2 regions of the Kitasatospora sp. NPDC057936 genome follow, and region 2 is predicted to be linked to the other one. Evidence: riboswitches for the same ligand, from Rfam matches in the RefSeq annotation. Region 2 holds a riboswitch; the other holds the start of a gene.
The links. Region 2 has a riboswitch for cyclic di-AMP ahead of ACFVU9_RS42230 (M23 family metallopeptidase). Riboswitches for the same ligand answer to the same signal wherever they lie in the genome.
Positions count from the first base shown of each region.

Region 1 (5,076 bases), on a different contig from region 2:
CTGATCCGGCTCGGCGAGACCGCCGGGCGCCTGCTCGGCAGCTGGGCCCGCCCCTACCTGGCCGAGCTGATGGAGGCCACCGGCGAGACCGCGAACCTCGCGGTCCTGGAGGGCGGCGAAGTGGTCTACGTCGGGCAGGTGCAGTCGCGCCGCTCGATGCGGATGTTCACCGAGGTCGGCCGGCGGGTGCAGCCGCACTGCACCGGCGTCGGCAAGGCGCTGCTCGCCCAGCTCCCCGAGGAGGAGGCCCGCGCCATACTCGGCCCCAACACGCTGCCCGCGCACACCGAGTACACCGTCACCGACCCGCAGGAGCTGCTGCACCAGCTCGCCGAGGCGCGCGAGCGCGGGTACGTCGTCGACGACCAGGAGCAGGAGATCGGGGTGCGCTGCATCGCGCTCGCCGTCCCGGGCGCGCCGACGCCGACGGCGCTGTCGGTCTCCGGCCCCGAGGCCCGCATCCGGGCGCTGGAGCAGCAGGACGGCGCGGCCTCGCTCGTCCCGGTGATGCACAAGATCGCGGCCCGGCTCGGACAGGTCCTCGCACCCTGATGGGTGGTCAGTTGAGGTGTCATGCGCAGGAAGTCGGACTGGTCGACTTCCTGCGCACGCGTTCCTCCGTTCGAGCGGACGGAGGGCGGGGCGCGGCGACGGCCGCCCGCCGCTCGGCCACCCTGGTGCGGACGCGGCCCGCGACAGCGCAGGCGGCCCGAGCACGAGGGCATGGTGAACGGCGATGGAGCGCAGGCGCAAGAGGCTTCGCGGCAGGACGGGGAACGCGGCACGGAGCGGGACGTGGCTGACGGTGGCCGTGGCGGCGGGCTGCGCGGTGGCGACGCTGACCGCCGACCCGTCGTGGGCCGGGCAGCGGCCCGACCCCCGTCCGGCAGTGCAGCTCGCGCCGGCGAGCCGGGCCGCGGCGCTGTCCGACTCCGACCTGGAGGTCGTCCGGCTCGACCCCAGCCCCGCGCCGCCCGGCGGCACCACGACCGTGCACGCCTTCGTCGCCAACCTCGGCCCGGACACCACCGCCTCGCCCTTCACCGTGATCGTCACCCTGCCGGAGGAGGTGACGGCGGTGGGCCCGTACTTCCCCGAGAACTGCGAGGCGTTCCTGGGCCGCGAGGTGCGCTGCACCTTCGGCCCCGGCCTGCCCGAGGGACGCAGCGCGACCGCGCTCGTCACGGTGCGGATCTCCCCCATGGCGCATACGGGCCTGCTGACCGGCGGGAAGGTCACGGTGATCAGCCCGGACGACCGGCACCCGCGCAACAACCGGCAGCCGTTCGACATCAGGGTCGTCGAGACGGCTGCCGGCTGATGGCTACCGTGTGCCGGTGCGGTTACCGGTAGACGCGGACGTAGTCGGCGGCGAAGGTGATCGGGGCGGTCCCCTGCGGCGCGGGGTGGTACTGCCCCGCGCACACCGACAGGTTGAGGATCAGGTACGCCGAGAAGTTCGCGCCGACGCCCTTGCCGTCCGAGAACACCTTCACGCCGTTGACGTACCAGTCCACCGAGGTGGCGCCGTAGTACGTGCCGATGGTCACCCACTGGTCCTTCGCGACGGCGCTCGCGTTGGTGTAGTAGTCGAAGTTGCCCGGGTTGACGTGGTTGGTCAGCTCCAGGAGGTTCGGGTTGTCGGGGTGGTACTCGAAGGAGTCGACCTCCCCGTTGCCATTCTTCCAGGTCCACAGGGCCGGCCAGGCGCCGGAGCCGGCCGGCAGCTTGACCCGGGTCTCGGCGTAGTCGCCGGTCTTGACCTGGAAGCCCTCGCTGGAGCCCTCGGTGGTGAGGAAGCCGGTGTTCCAGGACTGCTTGCCGTTCTCCAGCGTGTTGCTGCCGGGGGTGGCGGTGAAGGTGGCGACGCCGTTGGCCACGCTGACGTTGTTCGGGTCCAGCCAGTCGAGCTTGTTGTCGTCCGGGTTGTGGTTGCCGTACTTGTACGCGGTGCTCTTGTCGCCGACCCAGCGCTGGCCCCAGTTGATCGGGCCGTTGAACTCGTCGGACCAGGTCAGCGACTTGCCGGCGATCGGGGAGGACGGCGCCGGGGTGCTCGGGGTGGCGGTGGCGCTCGGGGTCTGGGTGGGCGTCTGGGTGGGTGCCTGGGTGGGCGTGGGGGTGGGGGTGGGGGTGGCCGACGGGGTGGCCGACGGGGTGGTGGTCGGGGCTGGGGTGCTGGAGACGACGAGCTGCTGCGACGGCAGGTTGTGCCAGGCGCCGCCGAAGTCCTGCCAGAACCCGAACTGGGTGTAGGTGCCGGCCGGCAGGGCGCGCGCGCCACTGGTGAAGGTGTAGCTCCACGGGCAGATCGGCACATTGCTGGCGTTGCCGGGGAAGTCGAGGTTGTTGCCGGCCGCGTCGCGCACGCCGACACCGACGGTCTTGGCGGTGAAGCAGGACGAGGAGTGGACGGTGAGGGTCGCGGTGGCGGCCCGGCCGGCGACCATCGTGGCCGGGGCGAGCCGGTCCTGGGTGACGGTCGGACCGGTGGCGGCCTGGGCGCCGGGCGCGGACTGGAGGCCGAACAGGCCGGCGCCGGTGATGGCGAGCGCGCCGGTGGCGGCGAGGGCGGCGGTGCGGCCGCGGTGGGACGGGCGGGCGTGGCGGGGCGCGGGGCGCCGGGCAGGCTTGTGCATGGGGTGTCCTCTGCGACGCCTGCGAGGTGAGCTGTCGGGTTCGGACTGAGAGGTCGCCCGGCCGCCGGTGGGAACGGCTTCACCCCAAGCCGCGGCCGGCACGCGCGAGGGCGTGCCGGGTCGTGGCGCTGACCTTGGTTCCCCCGCTCCCGTCCGCTGTGGTGCTCGGTTGCCCGCCGTCGGGTGGACGGGACTCGGCGTCCCGGCGGCGGGGTCCGCGAGGGCGGACGCCGTTGCAGGCTAGGCAGTCGGTCCGTGAACGGACAACTCGTCTCGGCCGGTTGTCGCGCAGCTCACAGTCGTGTCGATCAACTACGGTGCGGAGTGGATCAGTTGGCCGGTGTCCCGGCGGGCCGTTGATGTTCGGGCGGGCCGGGCGCCGATCCGGACCCCGGCGTCCGGCGCCCCGGCGGGTTCGAGGCGGTCGCGCCCGCCGAGCAGCCGGGTGCCGCCGACCGTCGCGGTGCCGGTGTCGGTGTCGGTGTCGGTGTCACCTGTTGGTCGGCGGTGCCCTGGCGGGCCCTGCGTGGTGACGGTGACGGGGGTGCGTCTTCACTGGCAGTGGCGTGCGAGCTCGCCCGATCGGATAAATTGGAGGTCCGACATCCACCGTCGTGCACAAGAGCACCGCGCCCCCTCCCGCAGAGACGAGGAACCGCCGCACCATGACCGCGCCCCTGCCCGCCTTCGCCGGCCGCACCTACCTCTTCCGGGCCGACAACGGCGCGGCCTTCCGCAACGCCTACTCGGCCGACGGCAAGCGGCTGCGCTGGGAGGGCCTCGGCGAGTCGGCGGGCCAGTGGGAGGACGTGGCGCTCCACGTCGCCGAGGTCGCGCCCGAGGTGTACTTCGTCAGCTGGACGGAGCAGAGCGGCATCACCGTCAGCCACGTGATGGACCTGGTCCGGCTGACGGTGCGCGCGTTCTGGACTTTCGAGGGCGAGGGCGGCCGGGTCGGCGAGCTCCACACGGGGACGCTGGAGCGGGTGGCCTGAGGCCGGCCGGTCCGCGAGGCCGGCGACCGTCGGGCTGCGGAAGCCGGCCGGCTGCAGCGAGTCAGGCCGCGGGGACCGTCCGGCTGCGGGGCCCGGCCGTCAGCCTACGAAGGCCGGCTTCAGGCTACGGGGGCCGGCTGGCCCGGCTGATTCGGGACCTTGAGGTGCTCGGACAGCCACTCCAGCGAGGACGGCAGCAGCTTGCTCCACGTCTCGAAGTTGTGGCCGCCGGTCTCCAGCATGCTGTACGAGACCTTCATCGGGCCGGGGCTCTGCACCGCGTCGATGAACGCCTCGGTGTCGTGCTTGTAGTCGCCGTCGCCCTGCTTCGTGCCCGCCAGCAGGACGGCCGCCTTGGGCTGCGGCAGGTTCTTGAGCCGCCACATCAGGTCGGCCTCGTCCCGGCGCTGCCGGCTGCCGCCGAAGAGGTCGCCGGTGGTCGGGTCCTCGGCGGCACGGTAGTAGCCGGAGAGGGAGACGGCGGTCGGGAAGACCTCCGGGTGGCGCATGGCGAGCTTGACCGCGCAGTAGCCGCCGGTGGAGTTGCCCATGAAGGCCCACGCCTGCGGGTCGGCGGAGACCCGGAAGCTCGCCTGGATCGCCGAGGGGACGTCCTTGGTGAAGTACGTGTCGGACTGCGCGCCGCCGGGGATGTCCTCGCACTCGGTGTCCTGCGGGAGGGCGGGCGAGGGACGCATGAGGACCATGACGGTCGGCTGCATCTTCCCCTCCTGGAGCAGCTTGAGCGCCGCGCCCGGGTAGTTGAACCGCGTGATCAGGTTCTCGGCTTGCCCGGGGAAACCGGTGCTGACGATCACGGCCGGGAACTGGCGCTGCGCGTACTCGGGCTGGAAGTACTGCGGCGGCAGGTAGACGTAGCCCTCCGTGGACAGCCGGGTGAGCTTGCCGTCGATCCGGACCTTGCGGATCTCGCCGGACTTGGCAGGCTCGCGGCCCATCGCGCCGCCGCCCTGGACGGAGGCGTGGCCGATCGTCTCCACGAGCAGGCGGCCGGAGGCGTCCGCCTTGTTGTGGATCACCACCGGGCCGTTGTCACCGCCGGTGCCGAGCAGGTCGTCCCAGCTGCTGTAGAAGGAGAAGTAGTTGTTGGCGACGAGGCCGAGCGCGGCGAGCACGGTGAACTGGGTGGCGAGCAGCGTGCCGATCCGGCCGAGCACCGCCTGCCAGGTCTTCCTCGCGAGTCTGGGCCACAGCCAGACCGTGGCGGCCATCATCACGACGGCGATCAATACGGTCAGCGCCAACACCTTGTGGCTCGTCAGGCCCATGTCCTACTTGCTCCCACGCCTCGAACTCACGCCCCCGCCGCTAGGACATCCGGGGCACCTCCCCGGTTCCCCGTCGGGACGCGATCTTCCACCCTAGCGGGCCGGGGTTCCGGGTGACGGATGACAACTTTCAGATAACAGAGTTTGAAATCT
Region 1 covers NZ_JBHVPD010000006.1:101,943-107,018, reverse strand. The annotation lists gene ACFVU9_RS05370 (IclR family transcriptional regulator) at 1-552, shown strand, start outside; gene ACFVU9_RS05365 (hypothetical protein) at 737-1,321, shown strand; gene ACFVU9_RS05360 (hypothetical protein) at 1,344-2,639, opposite strand; cyclic di-AMP (ydaO/yuaA leader) riboswitch at 2,641-2,813, opposite strand; gene ACFVU9_RS05355 (MoaF N-terminal domain-containing protein) at 3,305-3,634, shown strand; gene ACFVU9_RS05350 (alpha/beta hydrolase) at 3,754-4,923, opposite strand.
Region 1: another riboswitch for cyclic di-AMP. It lies ahead of ACFVU9_RS05360 (hypothetical protein); the one in region 2 lies ahead of ACFVU9_RS42230 (M23 family metallopeptidase).

Region 2 (5,076 bases):
GGGCGTAGCCGACCTCGCGGTAGTAGTGCGCGGAGAACGGCGCCCGCCAGAACGGCGGCGGTTCCTCGGTGCGGCGGGCCCGGGCGGGGCGGCTGTCGTCGGTGCGCTCGCCGGTGCGGCCGTCGTGGCCGTCCAGGACGTCCCAGTCGCGGTCGTGTGTGGTGAAGCTGCTCATGTCCCGGCCCCTGCCCGTCTCGTTCCCCTGCTGACGGTTCCATTCTTGTGGGGCGGGGTGGTCCGGCGGCATCCGGAGGCCTGGCGGATCCGGGGTGGGGTTAACCCCCCGTACCCGCCGTTCCGCTCCCCCGCCACTCGTCGGCGAGGAGCGAGTACAGGTACGAGTCGGACCAGACGCCGCCCTTGAGGACGTCGTGCCGGACCCGGCCCTCCCGCTGGAAGCCGAGCTTCCCGAGCACCCGGACGGAGACCGCGTTGTCGACGTCCACGGAGGCGGCCAGCCGGTGCAGGCCGAGGTGGTCGAAGGCGAGGACGCACAGCAGCCGGGCGGTCTCGCTCCCGTAGCCGTGCCCCCACGCGTCCCGGCGCAGCACGTACCCGAGCTCGGCCGACCGGTACGGGCCGAGGGTGAGGGCGGCCTGGCCGATCGGCGCGGCGTCCGCCGGGTCGTCGGCTCCGGCGTCGGCCCGCGCTCGAGCGTCGGCTCGGGGTGCGGCGTCGGCTTCGGCTTGGGGTTCGGCATCGGCGCCGTGGAGGGTGACGGCCAGGCGGTAGGTCTCGCGTTCCTCCTCCATCGCCCCCTCCAGGTAGAGGGCGAGCTGGTCCGCGCAGGCCTCGCGGTCGCGCGGCTCGAACGGGAGGTACCGCGTGACCTCCGGGTCGCCGAAGAGCGCGTGCAGCGCGTCCAGTTCCTCCGGGGTGTGGTGGTACTCGCGGATGGCCAGCCGGGGGCCGGTGAGACGTACGGGGACCATGGCTGCCGACCCTACCCCCGACCAGCGGTTACCGTTCGAGCTATGAACGACGAAGACCTGCGGCTCGCCCCGCGCACCAGGGCCGCCGACCTGCTCGCCTGGGCGGCGGCGGAGGGCCGCACCCCGGTGGCCGAGGCGCCGCTGCGCACGGTGCTGGCGCTGCTGGAGCTGGGCGAGGGCAGGATGCGCGACGGCTGGCCCGAACTGACCTCGGACGCCGTGGAACACCTGCTGTACGAGCGGCTCCACCTGTACGTCCAGCCCGCCCCCGACGAGGACCCGTTCGCGTACGGCGAGGCCGTCCGGCTGCTGGTCGACCACCAGCGGGCGGCGAAGCGGCTCAACGCCAAGCGGCAGGAGCGGCTGCACGCCGAGGCCGAGTGGCAGGGCGAGGTCGCGGCCGGGCTGCTGCGCCGGGCCGACCTGGTGACGTGGCCCCGGCTGTACGCGGTGCTGCTGCGCGCGCACGGGGTGGACGTCACGGACGGGGCCGCGGTGCGGGACTGGCTCGCCGGGTTCCTCGAACTGGCCGAGGAGGACCGGCTGGACGCGTTCGCCGCGCTGGCCGAGGCCGGGTGGCTGGACGAGCCGGACGAGCAGGGCTGGGGCCCGGGCCGGGTGCTGTCGGTCGGCATGGCCACGGACGGTGCGCGGCGGCTGCTGGAGCAGGGCCTGATGCGGCGCAGCTACCGCAACCTCGCCGAGCTGAACGCGCTGGGGCGCCCGATGCCGGACGAACTGGCCGGGGACTTCGGGCAGTTCGAGGACGCGGCGGTGGAGGCGGCGCTCGCGCTGTGCGGCGATTGGACGGTGCCGGGGCTGCCGCGGCTGCTGGTCGAGGAGTTCCCGGAGCTCGCGCCGGAGCCGGGGCCGGCGGAGATCGAGGCGTACCTGGCGCAGCTGCCGCAGGCGTCGGAGCCGTCGGAATCGCCGGAGCCGTCGGAGCCGTCGGAATCGCTGGAGTCGCCGGAATCGTCGGAGCCGCCGGAACCGTCGGAACAGGACTGATGCGGAAGGCCCCGGCCGGTGACGGTCGGGGCCTTCCCTGTTTGCGTTGCGCGGTGGCTAGGGGTTCAGGCCGCGCTGCTGGAGCCAGGTCTCCGGGTCGACCGGGGCGCCGCCGCCCGGGCGGACCTCCAGGTGCAGGTGGGGGCCGGTGACGTTGCCGGTGGCGCCGACCTTGCCGATCTGCTGGCCGGAGGTCACCGTGCCGCTGCCCTTGATGATCGAGGAGAGGTGGCAGTACCAGATCTCGGTGCCGTCGGGCAGGGTCTCGACGATGCGGTAGCCGTACGCGCCGGACCAGCCGGCCGAGGTGATCGTGCCCTGGCCGACCGCGAACACGGCGGTGCCGGTGTCGGCGGCGAAGTCCAGGCCGGTGTGCAGGTGCGCCCAGTAGCGGGCGCTCTGACCGTAGTGGGCGCTCAGGTTGTAGTCGCGCACCGGCAGCGTGAGGGCGGCGGCCTTGGCCTTCTCGGCGTCGTCGGCGGCCTTCTTCGCCTCGGCCTCCTTGGCGGCGGCCTTGGCCTGGGCCTCCTGCGCGGCCTGCACGCGGGCGCTCTCCTCGGCGACGGTGCGCTGGCCGTCGGCCTGCTGCTGGATGCGGGCGGCGAGCGCGAGGCCGGGGTCTGCGGCGAGCGCGACCGGGGCCTCGTCCGGGGACTCGACGGCGGGCGCGGCGGCCGGGGTCGCGGAGGCGAAGCCGGTGGCGCCCAGGGTGGCGGCGACGGCGGTGACGCCGAGCAGCGGGGAGGCTCCGCGGGTCTGACGCGGCATCCGGTGGCGGTTGGCCTCGGCCTCCGGGGCCGGGAACTCGTCCCCGGCCGGACGGGGGTGGTCGAGGAGCTGGGTACCGGCGGCAGGGCCGGCGGGCTGTGCCGGGGTGTGCGTCGACGCCACGGAGGCGTGCTCCTTTCCTTCCTTCGCGCCTACCGGGTTAGCTGACGGGTTCGGAGCAGGAAGGTCTCCTACGGCCGGGCCGGGGCCCCGCCGATTCACCCCAAGGAACGTGGTTCCCCGGCTCCCTGACCTGCCCGGAGGCCGGCCGGCGGGATTAGGCGACGGCGCACGGTGCCGTCTGGGTACGGCGTTTCGACCGCGCTGCGTTATCAAACGTTAATCCTAGGGCGCCCTGATTCCAAGCCATCCGCCCGGGACGGCCGACAACCGGGCGGGTGCCTTGCGCCCTATGACTGATTTGCGGCTCTTACCCACCCCTGGCACTACTTAACGTGATTGGGCATCACCGAACGACGGCCCGACCAGGCCCGTCTGAGTACTCCTACTCATGTGCGGCGGCCGGACCGCCGCCATCCTGGCGCCATGAACGCACCGATGCAGTCACGCACCACGGCCGCGTACTACCTCCAGGCCGTGCTCTCCTTCGCCCTGTCGGGCACCGCCCTCGCCCTCGGGATCGCCTACCTGCCGGTCGGGGCCTGGACCCGGGCCTTCCTCGGGATCGGCCTGCTCTACACCGTCACCTCCTCCTTCACGCTCGCCAAGGTCATCCGGGACAAGCAGGAGACGAACGAGATCGTCACCCGGGTGGACCAGGCCCGGCTGGAGAAGCTGCTCAGCGAGCACGACCCGTTCAAGGTCGAAGGGACGTGAGGGGGCAGGGTGCCGGTCGGCGCGGACGGCCTCCTCACATCGGGCGGGCCGATAGCTTGACGGCTAAGGCTATTAGCCTTAGCTTTATGGCTATCGGCAGCACCGCCGATGCCACCGCAGCAGCGGACCGAGGAGGCCCACCATGAACGGCACCACCACCCCGGACACCCAGTACCTCGACGTTCCCGGCGGCCGGATCGCCTTCGACGACACCCGGAAGGGCGACGGCACCCCCGTCGTCCTCCTCCCCGGGATGCTCGACAGCCGCCGCTCGTACCGGCACCTCGTCCCGCTTCTCGCCGCCGCCGGCCACCGCGTCATCACCATGGACCTGCGCGGCTTCGGCGAGTCCTCGATCGCCTGGGACGACTACGCGCCGGGCGCCATCGCCGCCGACGTCCTCGCCCTGCTCGACCACCTCGGCATCGAGCGGGCCGTCCTGGCCGGCAGCTCCTACACCGGGGCGACCGTCGTCAAGGTCGCCGGGGACGCGCCCGAGCGGGTCGCCGGGATCGTCCTGATCGACGCCTTCATCGAGAACCTCCCGCAGAACGCCCTCATGCGCGGCGTCGTCCACGCCATGGGGACCGTCGTCATCCACTGGCCCGCGTTCTGGGGCTTCTACCACCGCAAGCTCGCCTACCCGGGCGCCAAGCCGGCCGACTTCGACGCGTACGTGGCCGGGCTCGTCGACTCGCTGCGCACCCCCGGCCGCAGGACCGCCACCCGCGGACACGTCCGCGGCGACTCCTCGCCCGTCGGCTGGACCGCCGCCGTGCGGTGCCCGGCGCTCGTCCTCATGGGCGCCAAGGACCCCGACTTCCCGAAGCCGGAGGTCGTCGCCGACCGGCAGGCCGCGGCGCTCGGCGCCCGGAAGGTGATGATCGACGGCTCGGGGCACTACCCGATGGCCGACAACCCGCAGGCCGTCGCCGGTGCCCTGCTGCCCTTCCTCACCGAGATCGCCTGAGCCTCCTCCCCCGGATCACGACACAGAGAGACCGAGCCATGCCCCGAGTCGGACTGACGCCCGAGCAGGTCGTCGACCACGCCCTCGCCCTCATCGACGACCAGGGACCGGACGGCCTCACCCTCGCCGCCGTCGCCACCCGGGCCGGCGTCGCCACCCCCTCCCTGTACAAGCACGTCAGCGGCGGCCTCACCGAACTGCGGCGGCTCATCGCCGTCCGCGTCACCGAGGAACTGGCCGCCCGACTCGCCGACGCCGCCCTCGGCCGCAGCGGGGACGACGCCGTCGCCGCCGTCCTCCGCGCCTACCACGCCTACGCGACGGCGTACCCGCACCGGTACAACGCCCTGCCGCAGGCCCCCCAGGCGGACGACGACCTCAACGCGGCGGCGGCCCGGCTGGTGGGGGTGATCGTCGCCGTCCTGCGGGAGTACGGCCTCGACGGCTCCGAAGCCATCCACGCCGCCCGCACCGTCCGCTCCCTCGCCCACGGCTTCGCCTCCCTCTCGATCGCCGGAGCCTTCCAACTCGCCGAAGACCTGACCACCACCCACGACCGCC
Region 2 covers NZ_JBHVPD010000140.1:1,670-6,745, reverse strand. The annotation lists gene ACFVU9_RS42245 (sensor domain-containing protein) at 1-175, opposite strand, end outside; gene ACFVU9_RS42240 (GNAT family N-acetyltransferase) at 276-932, opposite strand; gene ACFVU9_RS42235 (hypothetical protein) at 975-1,940, shown strand; gene ACFVU9_RS42230 (M23 family metallopeptidase) at 1,998-2,831, opposite strand; cyclic di-AMP (ydaO/yuaA leader) riboswitch at 2,844-3,002, opposite strand; gene ACFVU9_RS42225 (YiaA/YiaB family inner membrane protein) at 3,255-3,545, shown strand; gene ACFVU9_RS42220 (alpha/beta fold hydrolase) at 3,688-4,515, shown strand; gene ACFVU9_RS42215 (TetR/AcrR family transcriptional regulator) at 4,554-5,076, shown strand, end outside.